Regions from separate parts of the Cupriavidus sp. YAF13 genome, predicted to be linked through region 2. Evidence: predicted binding sites of a transcription regulator. Region 2 holds the regulator's gene; each other region holds the start of a gene.
The links. Region 2 encodes sigma-54, which starts transcription at its own class of promoters, with help from an activator protein. Its sites were predicted from a motif close to TGGCANGNAANCTGCTTT; they were not measured.

Region 1 (5,610 bases), on a different contig from region 2:
AGCGCGGCGTGCGCTGGTCGCCCCAGGTGGCCAGCAGGCGCAGCTTGCCGGCTTCCACGTGGGGTGCCCAGGAGCTGGAATCGGCCAGCAGGTCGACCTGTCCGGCGAGCACGTCCTGCAAGGCCTGCGCGCCGCCCTTGTAGGCAATGGCATTGAAGCGCACACCGGCGGCCTGCGCGAATTCCTCCATGCCCACGTGGGTGGCGCCGCCGATGCCGGCATGCGCATAGGTGAGCTTGCCGGGATGCGCCTTGGCTTCCGCCACGACGTCCTTGAGCGACTTGAAGCGCGAGTTCGCCGGCACTGCGATGCCGAAGGTCTGGCCGGAGGTGCGCGCCAGGTAGGTCAGCTCGCTGCGCGGGTCCAGCTGCAGCATGCCTAGCTGCGAGAAGCGCGTCACCGAGATCGGCACCTGGCCGATGGTGTAGCCGTCCGGCTTGGCGCGGGCCAGTGCCTTGGTGCCGATCATGCCCGATGCGCCGGCGCGGTTTTCCACCACGATGGATTGCTTGAGTACGCCGGACGCCACCTGGCACAGCGCGCGCATGGACTGGTCGGCGGTGCCGCCGACGGGCCACGGGCAAATGAAGGTGATGGGCCGGTCCGGATAGCCGGCGGCACGTGCGAGGCCCGGCAGCAACAGGCCGGCACTACCAGCCGTCGCAGCCGTGGCGGCAGCGGCGCCGCTGATGAGCAGTCGGCGCCGCCCGTGGTTGATGCCGTGGGGTGCGGTCATGTGTCGTCCTCGCAGGGTGTCGTTATTGGAGTCATGGGCTGGTGGCAATGTCCACCGGTCAGGCTGGATTGTGGCAAAGCCGTTCATAACAATCCAATCAATCATCGGAATGGCTTCATAACCTTAAAGTTAAGTAGAATCGCGCCATGCCCCAGATCGACCGCGCCCTGCGCTCCAATATCAAGCTGCGCCACCTGCAACTGGTGGTGGCGCTGGACGAGTTTCGCCATCTCGGCCACACCGCCGAGTTCCTCTCCGTCAGCCAGCCAGCCGTCTCCAAGATGCTCACCGAGGTGGAGAAGACGCTGGGCCTGACGCTCTTCACGCGTTCCACGCGCGGCACCGAGCCCACGCCGGCGGGCGCGTCGCTGGTGCGTTTTGCCCGCTCGGTGCTGGCGCAATACGAGCGCACGCGCGACGAGATCGCTGCGGAGGCCAGCGGCGCCGCCGGGCGCACCCGGGTGGGATCGATGGGCGCGGCCCTGCCGGTGCTGCTGGCGCAAGCCGTGGGCCTGCTCAAGCAGCGCTCGGCCCAGGCCACCGTGCTGGTGGAGGAGGGCGACCTGCCCCACCTGCTGCCCAAGCTGCGCATCAGCGAACTGGACCTGATCGTGGGGCGGCTGGAGCCTGGCTACGCCGCACCGGACCTCATTACCGAGCCGCTCTATAACGAGCCGATGGTAGCGGTGGTGCGCAGCGGCCACGCGCTGGCAAGCCAGCGTGCACCGGGCTGGGCGGACCTGGCCGGCATGCCTTGCGTGGTACCGCCGCCATGGGCCTCGCTACGGGTCAAGATCGAGCAGGAGTTCTACCGCCACGGCCTGCAGCCGCCAACCGACCTGATCGAGTCGTCGTCCTACCTTGCCATCACCACCTTCGTCTCCCAGCTAGATGCCGTGGGCTTCCTGGCCAGGTCGGTGGGGCAGCAGTTCGAGCGGGAAGGCCGCTTCCATGTCCTGCCGATGGACGTTGCGCTGGAGCTGCCGCCGGTGGGCGTGATCACACTGCGCGAGGGGCGGCCCACGCCCAGCAGCATCCAGCTGGTCGAATGCCTGCGCGCGGCGGCGGGGCAATTGGCCACGCCGCCGGGTGGCGCGAAAAAGCCGGCGCGCGCGCCGCGGCGCGCGAATTAGCCAGCCCGCCGCGATCAGCGCGGCGTGGCTAGCAGGGACTTCGCCAGAGCATGAAACGCCGGGATCGTCGTCGCGTCGTGCCGAGCTCGGCGTGGAAGCCGGCGCGGCGGCGAATGTCAGCGTTGGCGTGAGCTACCGTGGGCAACTGGCCTCGCAGGTGCGGCTCTAAGGCGCCGGGACGACGCACCACATTGCGGCGTCGTCCTGCCAGCTGGCACTGATATAGTACGCACCCGCGCCGCCCCATGGTGCGGCGCGGGTGCGTGCCGCGCATGTGCCTTCGGCCCGCGAGTGCGCCCTGATCCCGATTCCCTCGACATGTAAGAAGAATCTATTTTTTTGTCTTACATGGCATGTCTCCTGCTTTGTTGGTCTGCAACGCCTTCATGTATACAACGCGGGATACAAGCGATGACCAGCAAGACGCCTCTGCGCCGATCCGCCGCCAGCCTCGGCAGTTGCCGAACGCTGCCTGAGTGGCAACAGCTCTACAGAACGCAAGGCGCCTCGCCCGCGGACGCGCTGGCGCCGTTCCTGGCGCTGGACGCAGCGGACCCGGCGTGGATCGCGCGCCTGGATGCGGCGCGGTTGCAGGCCCAGCTGGCTGCGCTGGCGGCGCGCGTTGAAGAAGCGGGCGGCAAGCTCGATGGGTTTCCCCTCTACGGCGTGCCGTTCGTGGTGAAAGACAACATCGACGTGGCGGGGTGGCCCACCACGGCGGCGTGTCCCGCGTTTGCGTATGTGGCCGAGCGCGATGCCGGCGCGGTGGCGCGGCTGCGCGCGGCCGGGGCCATCGTGGTGGCCAAGGCTAACCTGGACCAGTTCGCCACCGGCCTGGTGGGCGTGCGTTCGCCTTACGGCGCGGTGCCTAACAGCTTCGATGCGGCATATGTCAGCGGCGGCTCCAGTTCGGGCTCGGCGTCTTCGGTGGCGCGCGGCTGGGTGCCGTTCTCACTCGGGACCGATACGGCGGGCTCGGGGCGCATTCCCGCGGCATTCAACAATATCGTGGGCCTCAAGCCCACCCGGGGCTGGCTCTCCAGCGCCGGCGTGGTGCCGGCTTGCCGCACGCTGGACTGCGTCTCCGTGTTTGCGCTGACGGTCGAGGATGCCGCGCTGGTGGCGGAGATCGCCGGCGGCTTCGACCACGACGATCCTTACTCGCGCACCTATCCGCAGTGCGCGCCTGCCGCGCTGGCGCCATCGCCCGTGCTGGGCATTCCCGATGAGCTGGTGTTCTTTGGCGATACGCAGGCGCAGGCCAGTTTCAAGCAAGCGCAGGCGGACTTGCAGGCCATGGGCGCCAAGCTGGTGCCGATTGATTTTTCGCCATTCGCCGAGCTGGCCGCGCTGCTCTACCAGGGGCCATGGGTGGCCGAACGCTTCCTGGCGGTGGGCCAGCTTCACGCCAGCCAGCCGGAAGCCATCGATCCGGTCGTTCGCGTCATCGTCGAGGAAGCGGGCCGCTATAGCGCGATGGACGCGTTTGGCGCCGAGTACCAGCGCGCGGCGCTGACCCGTGCTATCCACCAGGCGCTGGCAAATGTCGATGCGCTGGTGGTGCCGAGCGCGCCGTCGATCTATACGCTGGCCGCCGTGCAAGACGATCCGATCGGCCTGAACGCGCGGCTTGGCACCTATACCAACTTCACCAACCTGGCCGACCTGTCGGCGCTGGCGCTGCCGGCCGGTGCGCGCGAGGATGGCCTGCCTGCGGGCATCACGCTGATTGCCCCGGCCTGGTCGGACCGCGCGCTGGCCCGTCTTGGCCGGCAGTGGCAGGCGGCGCAAGCGTTGCCGCTGGGCGCCACCGGGCGGGCTTGTCCCGTTGGCGCACCGCGCGCCACGCCGGTCACGCCGGGGTCGGTGCGGCTGGCCGTGGTCGGCGCCCACCTTAGCGGCATGCCGCTTAACCATCAACTGCTCACGCGCCACGCGGCCTTTGTGGAGGCTTGCCGCACGGCGCCGTGCTACCGGCTTTATGCGCTGGCGGACTCGATCCCGCCCAAGCCCGGGCTGGTGCATATCGGCAAGGGGCAGGGCGCGCCGATCGAAGTCGAGCTCTGGGATGTGCCACTGGCCAGCTTTGGCGCCTTCGTCGCGGAGATTCCCGCGCCCCTTGGCATCGGCAAGCTGCTGCTGGAAGACGGCCGCCAGATCACCGGGTTCATCTGCGAACCCCGGGGCCTGGAAGGCGCCCGCGATATCACGGCATTTGGCGGCTGGCGCGCTTATCTCGCCAGTGCAAACGCCAGCGCGAACTGATCCGGGAGCGCCGATGTTCCACACCGTACTGATCGCCAATCGTGGCGAGATCGCCGTGCGCGCCATTCGCACCTTGCGTGCCCTGGGGATCAAGAGCGTGGCCGTGTATTCGGATGCCGATCGCAATGCCGCGCATGCCCGGCTGGCCGATGTGGCCGTGCCGCTGGGTGGCGAGCGTGCGGCGGATAGCTACCTGGTGGCCGAGCGCGTGTTGCAAGCTGCGTTGGACACCGGTGCGCAAGCCGTGTTTCCGGGCTACGGCTTTCTGTCGGAGAGCGCGGAGTTTGCCGAGGCCTGCGAGGCGGCGGGACTGGTTTTCATTGGCCCGACGCCGCACCAGCTCCGCGAGTTCGGGCTCAAGCACCGGGCGCGCGAGCTGGCGGCCGAAGCAGGGGTGCCGATGACGCCCGGCACCGGCCTGCTCTCCAGCGTGGAAGAGGCCCTGCGGGAGGCCGCGCGCATCGGCTATCCCGTCATGCTAAAGAGCACGGCCGGCGGGGGCGGCATCGGCCTGTCGCGTTGCGCTGATGACGCCGAGCTGAGCGCGGCCTTTGACAGCGTGCAACGGCTGGGCGAGCAGTTCTTCAAGGATGGCGGCGCCTTTATCGAGCGCTGCCTGGACCGCGCGCGGCATATCGAGGTGCAGATCTTTGGCGATGGCGCGGGCCGCGTGGTGGCGCTGGGCGAGCGGGATTGCTCCACGCAGCGCCGCAACCAGAAGGTGGTGGAGGAAACCCCGGCGCCGCACTTGAGCGAGGCCACGCGCCACGCGCTGCACCAGGCCGCGATCCAGCTGGGCGAATCGGTGCGCTACCGGTCTGCCGGCACGGTGGAGTTCATCTACGACGTGGAGCGGGAGGATTTCTACTTCCTGGAGGTCAATACCCGGCTGCAGGTGGAACATCCCGTGACCGAGCTGGTCACCGGGCTGGACCTGGTCGCCTGCATGCTGAAGGTGGCCGCGGGCGATGCGCTGGACTGGGATGCCATCTCCCGCCCGCCCCAGGGCACGGCCATGGAGGTGCGGCTCTATGCGGAGGATCCGCTCAAGCAGTTCCAGCCCTCGCCGGGCACGCTGACCGAGGTGGCGTTTCCGGACGGCGTGCGCGTCGACGGCTGGGTCGAGGCTGGCACGGAGGTGTCCGCCTTTTACGATCCGCTGCTGGCCAAGCTGATCGTCCACGGCCCCACCCGCGAAGCCGCGCGCGCAAGGCTCGCAGCAGCGCTGGCCGCTACGCGCCTCTGCGGCATCGCCACCAACCTGGACTACCTGCGCCAGATCGTCGACTCGCCCGAGTTCACCGCGGGCCGCGCCTTCACGCGCATGCTCGACAGTTTTCCCTACGCGCCGGCAGTCATCGAAGTGCTGGAGCCGGGCACCTATACCAGCATCCAGGACGTGCCGGGGCGCATGGGCTACTGGCATATCGGCGTGCCGCCGTCCGGGCCGATGGACGACTACGCCTTCCGGCTGGC
Region 2 (5,610 bases):
GAAGCCGCCCGCGGGCACCAGCCGCCCGCGTCAACCGCCATCACGCCAACATGAATCCATTCCCGACGACTTCGTCCTGTCTGCGCCGCAGCACGGCCGCTTTGCTGACGCTGGCCGCCGTCCTTGGCCTCACGCTGGCCGCGCCCGCCAGCGCCGAAAAGGCCGACCGCGAAAAGCCGCTGGTCCTGGAGGCCGACAATGCCAGCTACGATGACGTCAAGCAGGTCTATGTACTGACCGGCAACGTGGTGCTGACCAAAGGCACCATGGTGCTCAAATCCGACGCGGCCGAAGTCCGTACCGATCCCGAGGGCTACCAGTACGCGGTCGCGACCTCTAAGGGCGGCAAGCAAGCCTATATCCGCCAGAAGCGCGACAACGTCGACGAGTACATCGACGGCTGGGGCGACCGCATCGAATATGACGGCAAGCAGGAGTTGTCCAAGCTGATCGGGCGCGCCCGCATGGCTCGCCTGGCCGGCGCCAAGCTGGTCGACGAGATCCGCGGCGCGGTGATCACCTATGACAGCCGCAACGAGTTCTACACGGCCAGCGGCGGCGCCGAGAACGCGACCGCGGGCAGCCCGTCGGGCCGCGTGCGCGCCGTGCTGTCGCCGCGCCAGGAGCAGCCCGCCAGCGGTGCCGCAGCCAACCCGCTGCCGCTCAAGCCGGCCACGGCTCCCGTCAACCCCTGACCCACGGATTCTGACTTCACCTTCATGACCGCTACCCAAACCGCACCGTCCCAGCCCGCCACCCTGAAGGACAGCAGCACGCTGGTCGTGCGCCACCTGAAGAAGCGCTACGGCTCGCGCACCGTGGTCAAGGACGTGTCGCTCGACGTGAAGAGCGGCGAGGTGGTCGGCTTGCTGGGCCCCAACGGCGCGGGCAAGACCACGTCGTTCTACATGATCGTGGGGCTGGTGGCGCTGGACGAGGGCGATATCGTGCTCGACGACAAGCACATCAGCGGCCTGGCCATCCATGAGCGAGCGCGCATGGGCCTGTCCTACCTGCCGCAGGAAGCCTCGGTGTTCCGCAAGCTCAATGTGCAGGAGAACATCCGCGCGGTGCTGGAGCTGCAGCTCAACGATGGCAAACCCCTGGGCAAGGCCGAGATCGAGCGCCGGCTGGACACCCTGCTGGATGACCTGCAGATTGCCCACCTGCGCGACAACCCGGCGCTATCGCTGTCCGGCGGCGAGCGCCGCCGCGTGGAAATCGCCCGCGCGCTGGCCTCCGCGCCGCGCTTCATCCTGCTCGACGAGCCCTTCGCCGGTGTCGACCCGATCGCGGTAGGCGAAATCCAGCGCATCGTCAGCTTCCTCAAGGCACGCAATATCGGCGTGCTGATCACCGACCACAACGTGCGCGAGACGCTGGGCATCTGCGACCACGCCTACATCATCAGCGAAGGCGCGGTGCTGGCGTCCGGGCAGCCTGAGGACATCATCGCCAACGAGTCGGTGCGCAAGGTCTACCTGGGCGAGAACTTCCGCATGTAAGGGCGCGTGGCGCCTGCCGCGCATCGGCCCCCGGGCGGCTTCGGTGTCGCCTTTTATCCTTCAAACGATCATAGCGACACCAGCGATAGCAATTTCCGTTCCATCAGTACGGAAGTTGAGCATAAAATAGGTCGCATGAAACCGTCGCTACAGCTCCGCCTCTCGCAGCATCTCGCGCTTACGCCGCAACTCCAGCAGTCGATCCGGCTGCTGCAACTGTCCACGCTTGAACTGCAGCAGGAAGTGGAACAGGCGCTGACCGAGAACCCCTTGCTCGAGCGTGAGAACGACTGGCTGGACAGCCCGTTGCGCGTGTCTTCGGACGGCTCGGTGAACCTGCAGAGCGCGCCCGCGCCGGCGCCCGCCGATGGCCAGGGCACCAGCGAGAACCGCCCGGATGGCGCCCCCGAAGCCGACGACAGCTACTCCGACAGCAACGAGGATTACGGCAGCGACTGGAGCCTGGACGACTTCGCCCGCCGCCCGCAAGGCGAAGACGACGAAAAGACCCCGATGCAGCTGCGCGACGCCGAGCCCACGCTGCGTGAACACCTCATGGAACAGCTGGCGCCGCTCAAGATTTCCCTGCGCGACAAGGGGCTGGCTATCTTTCTGGTCGAATCCCTGGACGATGATGGCTACCTGAGCACGACGCTCGAGGAAATCTGCAGCGAGCTGCCGGAGGAGCTCGAGTTCGAGGTCGACGAGATCCAGGCTGTGCTCACGCTGCTGCAGAGCTTCGATCCGCCGGGCGTCGGGGCACGCAACGCCGCCGAGTGCCTGGCGCTGCAATTGCGCAGGCTCAAGCATCCGCAGCGCGAACTGGCGCTGAGCATCGTCACCAACCACCTCGAGCTGCTGGCGGTGCGCGATTACACGCGCCTTAAAAAGGCGCTGCAAGTGGACGAGCCGGAACTCAAGGCCGCCCATGAACTGATCCGCTCGCTCGCGCCCTATCCCGGCCATGCCTACAGCCGGCCAGAAGCGGATTTCGTGGTGCCCGATGTTTTTGTTCGAAAGTTGAGCGGCGGATGGATCGCCCACCTAAACCCGGATGTGATGCCGCGGCTACGCATCAACGACATGTACGCGCAGATTTTGCGCGGTGCAAAAGGCGATGCAGGCGCGGCCGGATTGCAGCAAAAGCTGCAGGAAGCACGCTGGTTGATCAAGAATATCCAGCAAAGGTTCGACACGATATTGCGCGTCGCACAAGCCATTGTCGAACGTCAAAAGAACTTCTTCACCCACGGTGAAATTGCGATGCGCCCCTTGGTTTTGCGGGAGATTGCCGATACACTGGGTTTACACGAGTCCACCATCTCTCGGGTGACTACCAATAAATACATGGCAACGCCGATGGGGACTTTCGAGCTGAAGTATTTTTTCGGCTCTCACATATCCACAGAAACCGGCGGCGCGGCCTCATCAACGGCAATCCGTGCGTTGATCAAGCAATTGATAGGAGCCGAAGACGCTAGGAACCCCTTGTCCGACAGCCGGATTGCCGAATTGCTCGGCGAGCAAGGCTTTGTGGTAGCACGGCGTACCGTTGCCAAATACCGCGAAGCGCTCAAGATTCCCGCGGTCAATCTCCGTAAGACTTTGTAGCCGAGCTGCATCGCCTGCCTGATGCAGCTCTTTCAGAAGGAGAAACGCTATGAACTTCAAGATCAGTGGACACCACTTGGACATCACGCCCCCTCTGCGTGAGTACGTGGAAACGAAACTGGAGCGTATCGTCAGGCATTTCGATCAAGTCATTGGCGTAAGTGTGCTGCTCTCTGTCGACAATACAAAAGAAAAGGACCGGCGGCAGTACGCGGAAATCAATCTACATCTCAAGGGCAAGGACATCTTTGTCGAAGCGCATCATGAAGACCTGTATGCCGCTATCGACGCACTGGTCGACAAGCTCGACCGGCAGGTGATTCGCCACAAGGATCGCGTGCAGAGCCACGACCGTGAAGCGGTCAAGTATCAGATGGCCGCATCGCAGATGCAGCAATGACCGTGCCTGACGGCCCACATACCGGGCCGTCGGTGTCAGTCCCTTGAAAAATGGAATCAAGCCGCGCCCAGAGCGCGGCTTTTTCATTGCGGCCTACCCAATCGGGGCACACAGGGGATTCCGCAACGCATATGTACCGGTGTATGCTGTGCAATACATAGTTGACTGGCCTAGCCATTCCGGTGCATGCAGCACCGCTTGAGCGCATCGGCCATTGCAATGCACAAAGCGGAAGCGGGCCTGCTCTATAATGGCCAGACGCCCGACACCGGCATGGGGGACAACCGGTGGAAACCTCGGGCCTTGGTTTTTATCCACTTTCCGCCCGGCGGGACGCCTCCTGGCCCCGGGCCTGCTTACTAGAAAACCCTGCGCATTCCACATGAATCGTTTGGCTAAATTGCTGCCACCCGGCAACATCAACCTCGACGTCAGCGTCACCAGCAAGAAGCGCGTGTTCGAACAGGCCGGGCTCCTCTTCGAGAACAACCATGGCGTAGCGCGCGCGACCGTGACCGACAACCTGTTCGCCCGCGAGTCGCTGGGGTCCACCGGCCTAGGCGCGGGGGTTGCAATCCCCCACGGCCGTATCAAGGGACTGAAGCAGCCACTGGCCGCCTTCATGCGCCTGGCCGAGCCGATCCCCTTCGAGTCGCCCGACGGCAAGCCGGTCGCGCTGCTGATCTTCCTGCTGGTGCCCGAACAGGCCACCCAGCAGCATCTGGAAATTCTCTCCGAGATCGCCCAGTTGCTGTCCGACCGCGAGATGCGCGAAGGACTGGCTACCCTGCCCACCCCCGACGACGTGCACCAGTTGCTGACGCAATGGCACCCTTGATCCGGCACTGAAAGCCCGCCCCTGAAAGCACCCGAATGGAACTCACTGGCGTCACCTCGCAGTCGATCTTCGACGACAACGCAGCCGATATCAAACTCTCCTGGGTAGCAGGACTGGAGGGTGCGGACCGCGCCTTCGATGTCGAGTTTGCGCGTGAAGCCACGTCCGCGGCCGATCTCGTCGGCCACTTGAACCTGATCCACCCGAACCGGATCCAGGTGCTGGGCAAGCCCGAAATCACGTATTACCAGCGCCTCGATGACGAGATGCGCAAGCGCCAGATGGGCGAGCTGATCCTGCTGGAGCCGCCGTTCCTGGTGATCGCCGACGGCATGGAGCCGCCGCCCGACCTGGAACTGCGCTGCACGCGCTCGTCCACCCCGCTGTTCACCACGCCGGTGTCTTCGGCCGCGGTGATCGATCACCTGCGCCTCTATCTGTCGCGCATTTCCGCGCCGCGCGTAACCATGCACGGCGTGTTCCTCGACATCCTCGGCATGGGCGTGCTGGTGATGGGCGAATCCGGCCTGGGCAAGAGCGAGCTCGGCCTGGAACTGATCTCGCGCGGACATGGGCTGGTGGCGGACGATGCCGTCGATTTCGTGCGCCTCGGGCCGGACTTCATTGAGGGCCGCTGCCCGCCGCTGCTGCAGAACCTGCTGGAAGTGCGCGGCCTGGGCCTGCTCGACATCAAGACCATCTTTGGCGAGACTGCGGTACGCCGCAAGATGAAGCTCAAGCTGGTGGTGCAGCTGGTACGCCGCAACGATGGCGAATTCGAGCGCCTGCCGCTGGACTCCCAGTATCTCGACGTGCTCGGCCTGCCTATCCACATGGTCAAGATCCAGGTGGCGGCCGGCCGAAATCTCGCCGTGCTGGTCGAGGCCGCCGTGCGCAACACCATCCTGCGCTTGCGCGGCATCGACACGCTGCGCGACTTCATGGACCGCCAGCGCGCCGCGATGCAGGCCGATGTCGCATCGCGGGGCCAGGGCAGGCTACTCTAGGCTTGGCAGGCCCACGTCATGCGACCACGACGGGGCCGTTTTCAATTGCTTACATCCGGCCGCGCTTCAATGGTCAACGCGATTGGGGCATAGGCCGTTTTGTGCAGTAATGGGCATTGGGCCCAGCCCGAGTTGCCGAGCCGACAGGCCAGCAGCCATGAAGTTTTCCACAGCCAGGAGAGCAAGCATGAAAAAATTGATCGCGATGTGCGTGCTGGTAGCCCCGCTTTTTGCCACCGGCGCCTTCGC
Region 3 (5,610 bases), on a different contig from region 2:
GCCGGCGGCGCCATGTCGCGCAGGTCAACCGGTACTTCTGGCTAAGCCAGGCCGGCCTGCAGTCCGCCGAGATTCCATCTCCACACTTTTACGCCTACCCGAAAGGAAACACGCATGAATATCCATGAGTACCAAGGCAAGGAAATCCTGCGCAAATACAATGTGCCGGTTCCGCGCGGCATCCCCGCGTTCTCGGTCGAAGAGGCCCTGAAGGCTGCTGAACAACTGGGCGGCCCGGTATGGGTCGTCAAGGCGCAGATCCACGCGGGCGGCCGCGGCAAGGGTGGCGGCGTGAAGGTGGCCAAGAGCATCGACGAGGTCAAGACCTACGCCACCAACATCCTCGGCATGACCCTGGTCACGCACCAGACCGGCCCGGAAGGCAAGAAGGTCAACCGCCTGCTGATCGAAGAAGGCGCTGACATCAAGAAGGAACTGTACGTCAGCCTGGTGGTTGACCGTGTTTCGCAAAAGGTCGCCCTGATGGCCTCCAGCGAAGGCGGCATGGACATCGAAGAAGTCGCTGCCCACAGCCCGGAAAAGATCCACACGCTGATCATCGATCCGTCGGCCGGCCTGCTCGACGCGGACGCTGACGACATCGCCCGCAAGATCGGCGTGCCCGACGCAAGCGTGGCGCAAGCCCGCCAGGCCCTGCAAGGCCTGTACAAGGCATTCTGGGACACCGATGCTTCGCTGGCTGAAATCAACCCGCTGATCCTGACCGGCGACGGCAAGGTGATCGCACTGGACGCCAAGTTCAACTTCGACTCCAACGCCCTGTTCCGTCACCCGGAAATCGTCGCTTACCGCGACCTGGACGAAGAAGATCCGGCTGAAATCGAAGCGTCGAAGTTCGACCTGGCCTACATCTCGCTGGACGGCAACATCGGCTGCCTGGTGAACGGCGCTGGCCTGGCCATGGCCACCATGGACACCATCAAGCTGTTCGGCGGCGAGCCGGCCAACTTCCTCGACGTGGGCGGCGGTGCCACCACCGAGAAGGTGACCGAAGCCTTCAAGCTGATGCTGAAGAACCCGAACCTGAAGGCCATCCTGGTCAACATCTTCGGCGGCATCATGCGTTGCGACGTGATCGCCGAAGGCGTGATCGCTGCATCCAAGGCCGTGTCGCTGTCCGTGCCGCTGGTCGTGCGCATGAAGGGTACCAACGAAGAGATCGGCAAGAAGATGCTGGCCGACTCGGGCCTGCCCATCATCGCCGCCGATACCATGGAAGAAGCTGCCCAGAAGGTCGTGGCTGCTGCCGCGGGCAAGTAAGCCAGACGCGAACACGAACGCCAGCAGCGCGCCGGGGCCAGGCCTTCGCGCGCTGCTTTGAGCCAAGCAAAGGATTACAGCATGTCGATTCTGATTAATAAAGACACCAAGGTCATCACCCAGGGCATCACCGGCAAGACCGGCCAGTTCCACACCCGTGGCTGCCGCGACTATGCCAACGGCAAGAACTGCTTCGTTGCCGGCGTGAACCCGAAGAAAGCGGGCGAAGACTTCGAAGGCATTCCCATCTACGCAAGCGTCAAGGATGCCAAGGCATCGACCGGCGCCACCGTGTCCGTGATCTACGTGCCGCCCGCAGGCGCCGCTGCCGCCATCTGGGAAGCCGTTGACGCTGACCTGGACCTGGTGGTCTGCATCACCGAAGGCATCCCCGTGCGCGACATGATGGAGCTCAAGGACAAGATGGCCAAGGGCAACAAGAAGACCCTGTTGCTGGGACCGAACTGCCCGGGCCTGATCACGCCTGACGAAATCAAGATCGGCATCATGCCGGGCCACATCCACCGCAAGGGCCGCATCGGCGTGGTGTCGCGCTCGGGCACGCTGACCTATGAAGCAGTCGGTCAGCTGACCGCGCTGGGCATGGGCCAGTCGTCGGCAGTGGGCATTGGTGGCGACCCCATCAACGGCCTGAAGCACATCGACATCATGAAGATGTTCAACGACGATCCCGAAACGGACGCCGTGGTCATGATCGGCGAAATCGGTGGTCCGGACGAAGCCAACGCGGCTTACTGGATCAAGGAAAACATGAAGAAGCCGGTGGTTGGCTTCATCGCTGGCGTGACCGCGCCTCCGGGCAAGCGCATGGGCCACGCCGGCGCGCTGATCTCGGGCGGTGCCGACACGGCGCAAGCCAAGCTGGAAATCATGGAAGCCTGCGGTATCAAGGTCACCAAGAACCCGTCGGAAATGGCTCGCCTGCTCAAGTCGATCCTGTAATACCGATTTGCAGCCTCCCGCCTCCGGGCGGGAAAGCTTGCCGGAGCCGGCGCGCTCGCATGACTGCGACCGCACACCGGCTCTCCATGCCCCCGCCTGCGTGCGGGGGCATGTCATTCTGGAGTACCGTTACCTAGGGTATCTCCCAAGGTGTGCGACATGCCGATTGAAACCGAATCGAAAGCTTGATACGGTAAATCTTCATGTCTGAAGACTCAGACATCCGAAATTCCGCAGGCGCCGCAGTTTTTGGCGGTGTCATGTGGCGTTAGAATCATAATTTAAGAAATTCGAGGAGCTTTACCGTGGAACTGCTGTCCTCCACCGCTTTCTGGATCGCGTTGGGATCCATTATCCTGACCAACATCGTGCTATCCGGCGACAACGCCGTGGTGATCGCGCTGGCCTCCCGCAACCTCCCGCCCGCCCAGCAGAAGAAGGCCATCTTCTGGGGCAGCGCCGCCGCCATCATCATGCGGGTGGTGCTGACGGTAGCCGCGGTCAAGCTGCTGAGCCTGCCGTACCTGAAGATCGTCGGCGCCATCCTGCTGGTCTACATCGGCGTGCAGCTGCTCACCGGCGATGACGACGAAGAAGGCCACTCGGCCAAGGACAACATCTGGGCCGCGATCCGCACCATCCTGATCGCCGACCTGGTGATGTCGCTCGACAACGTGGTGGCCGTGGCCGCCGCGGCGCAGAAGGGACCGGAAGGCAGCCAGCTGATGCTGCTGATCCTGGGCCTGGGCCTGTCGATCCCCCTGATCGTGTTCGGCAGCACCATCCTGCTCAAGGTCATGGACCGCTTCCCCATCATCATCGTGCTGGGCGCCGCGCTGCTGGGCTACCTGGCCGGTGAAATGCTGGTCAGCGACCCGGTAGACGCCGCATGGTTCGAGATGCACGTGCCGCATGCCCACCTGGTGTTCGGCGTGATCGGCGCCGCGCTGGTGGTGGTGGTTGGCAAGCTGCTGAATAAGCGAGCGCCACAGACGGCCTGACGCACTTTGTCGGGTAGGTGGGGTCCCCGTCGGGGGCGCCGCCGGAAAAACGGGCGGCCCGGGAACTGCCCGTTTTGTTTTTTGGGTTGCCGCGCAGACCACGGCGCGGAAATGGCCGTGATGTCAGTGCGATTTCAGACTGACTTAAGCTAAAACATCGACTTACTGACCCTCTGCGTCATACTTGGTGACAAAATTTGCGCGGGATCAACACCCGGAAGGGCCTGAAGTGGCGAAAATTGTCACTCGCCGACGAGACATCAAGACTTGCCGGCGCTGGCACGCTAAGTGCTAAGAACTGACGGCATCACATGAAACAGAATGTTTCGATTTGTATCTAAAATTCCTTCGAGGGGTCAATCATGCAACAACGGGTGCAACAAATGAAAAAACTGGGCCGCCGAGTCCAGAAGGGCTTCACGCTGATCGAACTGATGATCGTGGTTGCGATTATCGGTATTTTGGCGGCGATTGCTATTCCGCAATATCAGGACTATGTGACGCGTGCTCGTTGGACGGAGAATGTTACTTCCATCGCCTCGTTGAAGCAGGCTATTGCAGAGTGCGTTCAAAATAATGTCCAAGCTGCGGGCGCTGCCGCCGCACCGTGCGATGCATTGGGCGCTGCCGGTTTGGGAAGTACGGCAGGTGGTGGATTTGCCACGGTGCCTGCATCTAAGTACGCAGCTAGCGTTGCCTATACCGGAGGAGTGATCACGATCACTGGTACGGCTGCAGTGGGCTCTTGCGTGGTGACCGTTACGCCTGCCATTGCGGCCACCTCAGTGAGTTGGACACTGGCCACTACGACCTGCAGCAAGGCGCAAACTGGCGTTTAACGACTTTAGGTTTGCTTTAATTACCAAGAAGCGCCTTCGGGCGCTTTTTCTTTCCCCGCTCCCCAAGCTATCATCCGCCTTTTGCCAATAAGGCATAACAAGGCACCCCACATGCTGCCCTCCCGGTCAGCCATCCCTCTCAGCTTCCTGGCCGTAGCCGTCACGCTACCGCTGCTGGTCTCCCGGCACACGCTCCCCCTCGCCACCTTCTACGGCGAATGGACTTCCGCATTGCTGTTCGTGCTTGCCGTCATCGTGCTGGGCGCCTCGGCACAGCGGCAGGGCAGGAGCACGGCCTACCAGGCCGCCCCTGCCCAGTTCCCCTGGATCGTCCTCTTTCCCCTCTGGCTGATCGCCACCGGCATCACGCAAACGCTGACCGGCATGGCCGATGTGTCGGGCAGCCGGTTGCTGACCGAACTCTCGCTGGCGCTGGGCGCGGCGGTAATGTGGGCTGCCTGGCGCCAGGGCCGTGCTGCGTCGTCCGTGGAGCGGCAGGCGATGGTGGATGTGCTGGCCATCGCCTGGCTGGTGGCGGGGTTGCTGGGCACGCTGGCGCAATGGGTGCAGGTGTTTGGCCTGGAGCCCGACACGCTGGGGATGGTGTCCACTTACTTTTACGATGACAACCGCCGCTTGTGGGGCAACCTGAACCAGCCCAATCACCAAGCTACGGTTGCGGGCATTGCGCTGGCGGCGGCGGTCTGGCTGGCGGCGCGCGGGTGGTTGCGGGTGCCGGCCTGGCTGGCGGCGGCGGTGCTATTGGTGAGCGGGATCGTGCTGTCCGGCTCGCGCACCGGTGTGTTGCATGTGGGGCTGGCGGCGGTTTATGCGCTGGTGGCTGCCTGGATGGCGCGGGGCGGGGCGGCGTTTGGCAGCACCGGTGAGCTGGGCGGATTCGCAGGCGCCATGCAGCGCGCTGGCCACGCCGGGCGCAACCCCATGCGGCGTCCCGCCGGGCTGGTGTTTGCCGCGGTGGCCATGGTGGTTTTGCTGCTGCTCTTGCAGCCGGCGATCAAGAGCGCCGGGCAGGCAATGGACTGGCGCCTCTTCGATACCGTGGCGCAGATGCAGGGGGGCGACCAGCTCTCGTGGCGCGCCGCGATGTGGACGCACGCGTGGGCGATGTTCCGCGCCCATCCGTGGCTTGGGGTGGGCTGGGGTGAGTATGGCTGGGCGCAGTTCCAGCAGCTCGCGCGGGTGGGCGTGAAAGTCGAGATGTCGCTGCATGCGCACAATGCCGTGCTGGATATGTTGGCCAAGATGGGCGTGATCGGCGCGGCGGGCGTGTTCCTGAGCCTGCTGGCGTGGCTATGGCGCGTGGCGCGCCAGCGCTTGTGGCGCGGGGACGCGCGCGAGCGCGCGCAGACGGGGCTGGTGCTGACCTGGCTGGCGATGCTGTGCGCGCATTCGATGCTGGAGTACCCGCTGCACTACTTGTATTTCGTGCTGCCGTTCTGCTTCATGCTGGGCTGGCTGGAGCCGTCGGGGTTCGGCCGCCTGCGCGTGCCGCGCGGGTTTGCCGT
Region 4 (5,610 bases), on a different contig from region 2:
TCGTCTGGCATATTGGGCTGCGCCGCCATGGCCGGCTCGCGGGGCGCGCCGGCTTCCCCCGCGCCTTGCACGATTTCCGCCGGCAGGTGCTGGCAAGCGATGGTGTCGCCGTCGCACAGTGCCAGGGCGGTGCGCAGCACATGGCGCAACTGCCGGAGATTGCCGGGCCAGGGGTAGCGCAGCAGCGCCTGCACGGCGTCCGGCGCCAGCGTCGGTGCCTGGTCCGGCTCCGCCTCCTCGGCGAGGATGTGCTGCATCAGCGTGAGCCGGTCGGTGCGCTCGCGCAGCGGCGGCAGGCGCAACTCGATGCCGTTGAGCCGGTAGAACAAGTCTTCGCGGAACTGGCCGCTCTGCACCAGTTCGGCCAGGTTGCGGTGGCTGGCGCTGACCAGCTGGAAGTCGACCTTGACCACCGCCTCCGAGCCGAGCGGCGAGACCTGACGTTCTTCCAGGACGCGCAGCAGGCGGGACTGCAACGTCATGGGCATGTCGCCGATCTCGTCCAGGAACAGCGTGCCGCCGTTGGCCTGGATGATCTTGCCGCGCCGGCCTTCGCGCTGGGCGCCGGTAAACGCGCCGGCGCGGTAGCCGAATAATTCGCTTTCGATCAGGTTCTCCGGCAGCGAGGCACAGTTGATGGCGACAAAGGCGCGCTCACGCGCCGGGCTCATCTGGTGCAGGGCATTGGCGAAGACCTCCTTGCCGCTGCCGGTCTCCCCGTGCAGCAGGATGGGGATGCGCCGGGTGATCACGCGCTGCGCCAGCCGGACCTGCGCTTCCATCTGCGGGTCGCCAAAGGCCAGTCTGGTGGACGGTGCCACCGTGGCCGGGGCACGCGGGACAGCCGTCGGGGGTTCCACGCTGGCCGCTCGCGGCGCGGCTTGGGTGTTGGCCGCTCTCGCGCCGCCAATGGTGCCGCCGCTGGTGCCGAGGTTCGGCTGCTGGGCCACCATGAAGAAGCGGTTCGACGCGCTCGCGCGATAGACCGGCACCGGATGGAAGGAGTTGCGCGCGCACCGCGCCAGGATTTCGTCGAGCGAGGTCTTGAACAATTCGTCGATCTGTTTGCCGAGCAGGGCAGACAGCGAGCGAAAATCCAGCTGGAACAGCGCGCTGCGATTGGCTGCCAGCACCCTGCCGCTGTCGTCGATCGCGAGCTTGCCTTCGTGCAGCGTGTTGACGAGTTCGGGGCGGCTGTGGAAATGGATCTGGTGCGCGTGCTTGAACCGCTCGTCCATCAAGCGGTTTTCAATCATCTGGCGGGACATGCCGACCAGCACCAGCGAATGCTGCTGCAGCAGCGGCGAGCGGCTGGTGACGTCGAGCACGGCGGTCAGTTCGCCGCGATCGTTGAAGATCGGCGAGGCCGAGCACGTCAGCGAGGTGTACTGCGCGAAATAGTGTTCATTCTGACGCACCGCAACAGGCTCGGCTTCGATCAGGCAGGTGCCCATGCCGTTAGTGCCGGCCTCGCGCTCGCTCCAGACCGCGCCGGTGCGCAAACCCAGGGGTTCCACGTCCTGCGAGAAACCGACCGACGACACCATATGCACGATGACGCCATCCATATCGGTCAGCACCACGGCCAGCTCGGGATCGGCGAGCTGCTGGTAGAGCGTGGTCATCTCCAGCTTGGCGCAGGCGATCAGGTCGCTCATGCGGTCGCGCCGCTCGTTGAACTCCGGCTGGGTCAGGATCGGAGGCATGCGCTGCTGCGCAGGGTCCAGCTGGAAGTCCCGCAGGCAGCGCGCCCAGGAGCGTGTCACCACCGAGCTGTTCTGCGTGCCGCATAACTGTCCGTTGACGACATTGAGAATCTGCGCGACGTGGTGACTGGCGGACTGAAGTGTTGTCACCGAGCTCCTCCTTTTAGCCTGCGGGCTCTTTTGTGCGGTGCAATCTGGCGTGGCGCGAACTGTTGCTATGCAATAGCCGCAGTGCAATCGCTGCGATGCAATAAAGAAACCGGCGCCTGTAGTTATGCGGATGGAAGCCGATCTTGTGTAACGAGGTGACACTATAGGCCGGACTTCCGATCGCATCAACGGGGCGGAAACCCTCAGGTTTCCCGGCGGCGCCGAATTCAGCGCGCGGCCCGCGTCGCCAGCGAAACACCGCAGGCGCGCAGCGCATCGTCCTGGATGCCGCGATAGCGCTTGGCGGCGTGCTTGCCGTATTCCGGATCGCGGAATATCGCGCCGCCTTCGCCGCCAAGCGTGGCGTACTTGGCGAAGGTAGACGATTCGACATACTCGTCATATGGCAGTTGCGCCGCGATCCGGTCGATCGCGCACGAACACTTGTGCAGGTACACGTAGGCACCGCCGTTTCTTGCCATGCACTCGCCCACATATTCGACGCGGGCGGTAGTGGGGTAGTTGTTGGCAGGCAGGTCTTGAGCGGTTTGCGCGTCGGCGGGAGCCATGGACAATGCCGCCAGCACGCAGGCAAGCTGCCGGAGGCCGAAGATGGAGGGCTGCATGCGGGGGTCTCCTCGTAGTGTGCGCTTTCTGTGGAACGTCTTGTGCAATCTTGTCCCAATAACGATGCAAGTCGCGCGCCATCCCGCCACGGTGCCGCGCGAACCCGCTACGCCGTCTTTCTGGTCCAGTTCTGACACATATTGTCCCGGCCTCGCACCCCCGCCTGGAACGAATGCGAGCGCTTCGTGCCGGCCGGGCGACGCAGCGTGATTGCCTGCCGGGCACGAAGCGCTCAAGACCCACCGCACACTCGCCATGCAAGCGGCGACTGCGCGGCTCGGGCATGGATCGTGCAGAAGCCTGCGCGGCACCTTTCCGACGGCTGCCAGGTTCGCAACCCGCGCAATCAGTTTTAGTTGAGGAGCCGGAGGCGGCGCGCAGGAAGCGGGATCCAGACTTTGTCACGTAAAGAAAGACGGAGGAGACATGAAATTCCGGACCATGATGGTGGGGATGGCGATGCTTGCCACAGCCACCGCGTCATTTACCGCACGCGCGGATGCCGAGCTGGACAAGCTGGTGGCCAATCCGGCCAATTGGGCAGCACAGGCTGGCGACTATGCCAACCATCGTTACAGCGAGCTCAAGCAGGTCAACGCCGGCAACGTGAAAAACCTGCAGGTTGCGTGGACGGTGTCCACCGGCGTGCTGCGAGGCCACGAAGGCTCGCCGCTGGTGATCGGCGACACGATGTTCATCCACTCGCCGTTTCCGAACAAGGTGATCGCGATCAACCTGAAGGACCAGTCTTTCAAGTGGAAGTACGAGCCCAAGCAGGAAAACAACGTGGTGCCGGTGATGTGCTGCGACACCGTCAACCGCGGCCTGGCCTACGGCGATGGCAAGATCCTGCTGCAGCAGGCCGACACCACCCTGGTGGCGCTCGATGCGAAGACCGGCAAGGTCATGTGGACCGTCAAGAACGGCGATCCCAAGGTCGGTGAGACCAATACCAACGCCCCGCACGTCTTCAAGGACAAAGTCATCACCGGCATCTCCGGCGGCGAATTCGGCGTGCGCGGCCGCCTGCTCGCCTATGACCTGAAGACGGGCAAGAAGATCTGGACCGCTTTTAGCACCGGCCCCGACAACGAGCTGCTGTTCGATCCTGCAACCACCATGACCTGGACCGACGGCAAGATGGCGCCGGTCGGCAAGGACTCCTCGGTCAAGACCTGGAAGGGCGACCAGTGGAAGCTGGGCGGCGGCACCACCTGGGGCTGGTATGCCTACGATCCGAAGCTGAACCTGGTCTACTACGGCAGCGGCAACCCGGGCACGTGGAATCCGGCGCAGCGCCCGGGCGACAACAAGTGGTCGATGACGCTGTTCGCGCGGGACCTGGATACCGGCAAGGCCAAGTGGGTCTACCAGATGACGCCGCACGACGAGTGGGACTACGACGGCGTCAACGAGAACGTGCTGGCCGACCTGGACATCAAGGGCAAGAAGGTACCCACGCTGGTGCACCTGGACCGCAACGGTTTCGGCTACACGCTCAACCGCGAGACCGGCGAATTGCTGGTGGCGGAGAAATACGACCCGACCATCAACTGGGCATCCAAGATCGACATGAAGAGCGGGCGCCCCATCGTCAACGCCAAGTACTCGCCCGCCACCACGGGCCCGGATGTCGACGTCAAAGGCATCTGCCCGTCGGCGCTCGGCACCAAGGACCAGCAGCCGATGAGCTACGATCGCAAGTCGGGCATTTTCCTGGTGCCGACCAACCACGTCTGCATGGACTATGAACCCTTCCAGGTCGAGTACACCGCGGGCCAGCCCTATGTAGGAGCGACCCTGTCGATGTACGCGACGCCGAAGAGCCATGGCGGCATGGGCAATTTCATTGCCTGGGATGCCGCCGCCGGCAAGATCCTGTGGTCCAAGCCGGAGCGCTTCTCGGTCTGGTCGGGCGCGCTGGCGACGGCGGGTGATATTGCCTTCTACGGCACGCTTGAGGGCTATGTGAAGGCCGTCAATATCAAGGACGGGAAGGAGCTGTGGAAGTTCAAGACCCCCTCCGGCATCATCGGCAACGTCTTCACGTATCAGTTCAAGGGCAAGCAATATGTCGGCGTCTATTCGGGCATCGGCGGATGGGCCGGCATTGGCATGGCGGCAGGGCTGGAGAAGGCGAACGAAGGTCTGGGCGCGGTAGGCGGCTACAAGGATCTGGCGAAGTACACCGATCTCGGCGGCACGCTGTTCGTCTTCGCGCTGCCTACCACCTGATGCCGGTCTTGCTCACCCCCACGATACGCAGTCTGCAATAAGCGAAGCGGCGGCCCGGCGCGGCCGCCTGCCAAGCGTCCCTACAAGGAGTTGAAGAGATGTTCCGTTCCTCAATGGTGATTTTTGCCCTGCTGGCCTGTACCGTTTGCGACGCGCAAAGCAAGAGCGACGCGACGCAATCCGCGGCGCCCTATAAGGTAAGTGAAGGCAACAAGGTCGACACCAATACCCTGCAAGGCTGGAAGACCTGGCGCGCCATGGCGTGCGAGCGCTGCCACGGCGCGCAGCAGGAGGGCATGGTCGGTCCCTCGCTGGTGGAGTCGCTGAAGAAGTTGTCGATGGACGATTTCCACAAGCTGATGATGGACGGCCGGATCGACAAGGGCATGCCGAATTTCGGGGGCTCCGAGATGATGCAGAAGAACTGGCAGAACCTATATGCCTATCTCAAGGGCCGCTCCGATGGCAAGATCAAGCCGGGCCATGTCTATCCGGCTGACAAATGATGACCGGGCCGGCGCGCCGGATAACGGCAAACAGGAGTCGACGGATGCGCAATCGGGGACTGACGCTGATGGCAACGGTGCTGGCTGGAGCGTTGGCGGCGCCACCAGGCGCGGCGCAGGCACCGCCGGCGGACAAGCTGTTGCGGGTCTGTGCCGACCCGAACAGCCTGCCGTCGTCGAACCAGCGCGGCGAAGGCTACGAGAACAAGATCGCACAGGCCATGGCCCACGATCTCGGCCGGGAGGTGGCCTACACCTTCTTCCCGCAGCGCATGGGCTTCGTGCGCAATACGCTGCGGGCGAAGGATCCCGATACCGGCAACTGGAAATGTGACTTGATCGTTGGCGTGCCCAAGGACTATGAGCTGACGGCCACCACGCGGCCG

Region 1: a site for sigma-54 is predicted at 2,219-2,236, ahead of atzF (allophanate hydrolase). Genes of this name have one in related genera too.
Region 3: a site for sigma-54 is predicted at 3,523-3,540, ahead of AB4061_RS23730 (pilin). Genes of this name have one in related genera too.
Region 4: a site for sigma-54 is predicted at 2,763-2,780, ahead of AB4061_RS09275 (methanol/ethanol family PQQ-dependent dehydrogenase). Genes of this name have one in related genera too.

Annotation. Positions count from the first base shown of each region.
Region 1 covers NZ_JBFRDD010000044.1:2,079-7,688, forward strand. Annotated here, with positions in the region: gene AB4061_RS29195 (tripartite tricarboxylate transporter substrate binding protein) at 1-736, opposite strand, end outside; gene AB4061_RS29200 (LysR substrate-binding domain-containing protein) at 883-1,869, shown strand; gene atzF (allophanate hydrolase) at 2,281-4,134, shown strand; gene uca (urea carboxylase) at 4,148-5,610, shown strand, end outside.
Region 2 covers NZ_JBFRDD010000006.1:138,883-144,492, reverse strand. Annotated here, with positions in the region: gene lptA (lipopolysaccharide transport periplasmic protein LptA) at 51-695, shown strand; gene lptB (LPS export ABC transporter ATP-binding protein) at 720-1,505, shown strand; gene AB4061_RS07460 (RNA polymerase factor sigma-54) at 1,641-3,116, shown strand; gene hpf (ribosome hibernation-promoting factor, HPF/YfiA family) at 3,166-3,516, shown strand; gene ptsN (PTS IIA-like nitrogen regulatory protein PtsN) at 3,899-4,354, shown strand; gene hprK (HPr(Ser) kinase/phosphatase) at 4,390-5,361, shown strand; gene AB4061_RS07440 (PsiF family protein) at 5,549-5,610, shown strand, end outside.
Region 3 covers NZ_JBFRDD010000031.1:61,187-66,796, forward strand. Annotated here, with positions in the region: gene AB4061_RS23710 (DUF2889 domain-containing protein) at 1-45, shown strand, start outside; gene sucC (ADP-forming succinate--CoA ligase subunit beta) at 115-1,281, shown strand; gene sucD (succinate--CoA ligase subunit alpha) at 1,363-2,244, shown strand; gene AB4061_RS23725 (TerC family protein) at 2,550-3,245, shown strand; gene AB4061_RS23730 (pilin) at 3,629-4,084, shown strand; gene AB4061_RS23735 (PglL family O-oligosaccharyltransferase) at 4,196-5,610, shown strand, end outside.
Region 4 covers NZ_JBFRDD010000008.1:71,182-76,791, reverse strand. Annotated here, with positions in the region: gene AB4061_RS09285 (sigma-54-dependent Fis family transcriptional regulator) at 1-1,856, opposite strand, end outside; gene AB4061_RS09280 (hypothetical protein) at 2,084-2,482, opposite strand; gene AB4061_RS09275 (methanol/ethanol family PQQ-dependent dehydrogenase) at 2,910-4,718, shown strand; gene AB4061_RS09270 (c-type cytochrome) at 4,817-5,224, shown strand; gene AB4061_RS09265 (substrate-binding domain-containing protein) at 5,269-5,610, shown strand, end outside.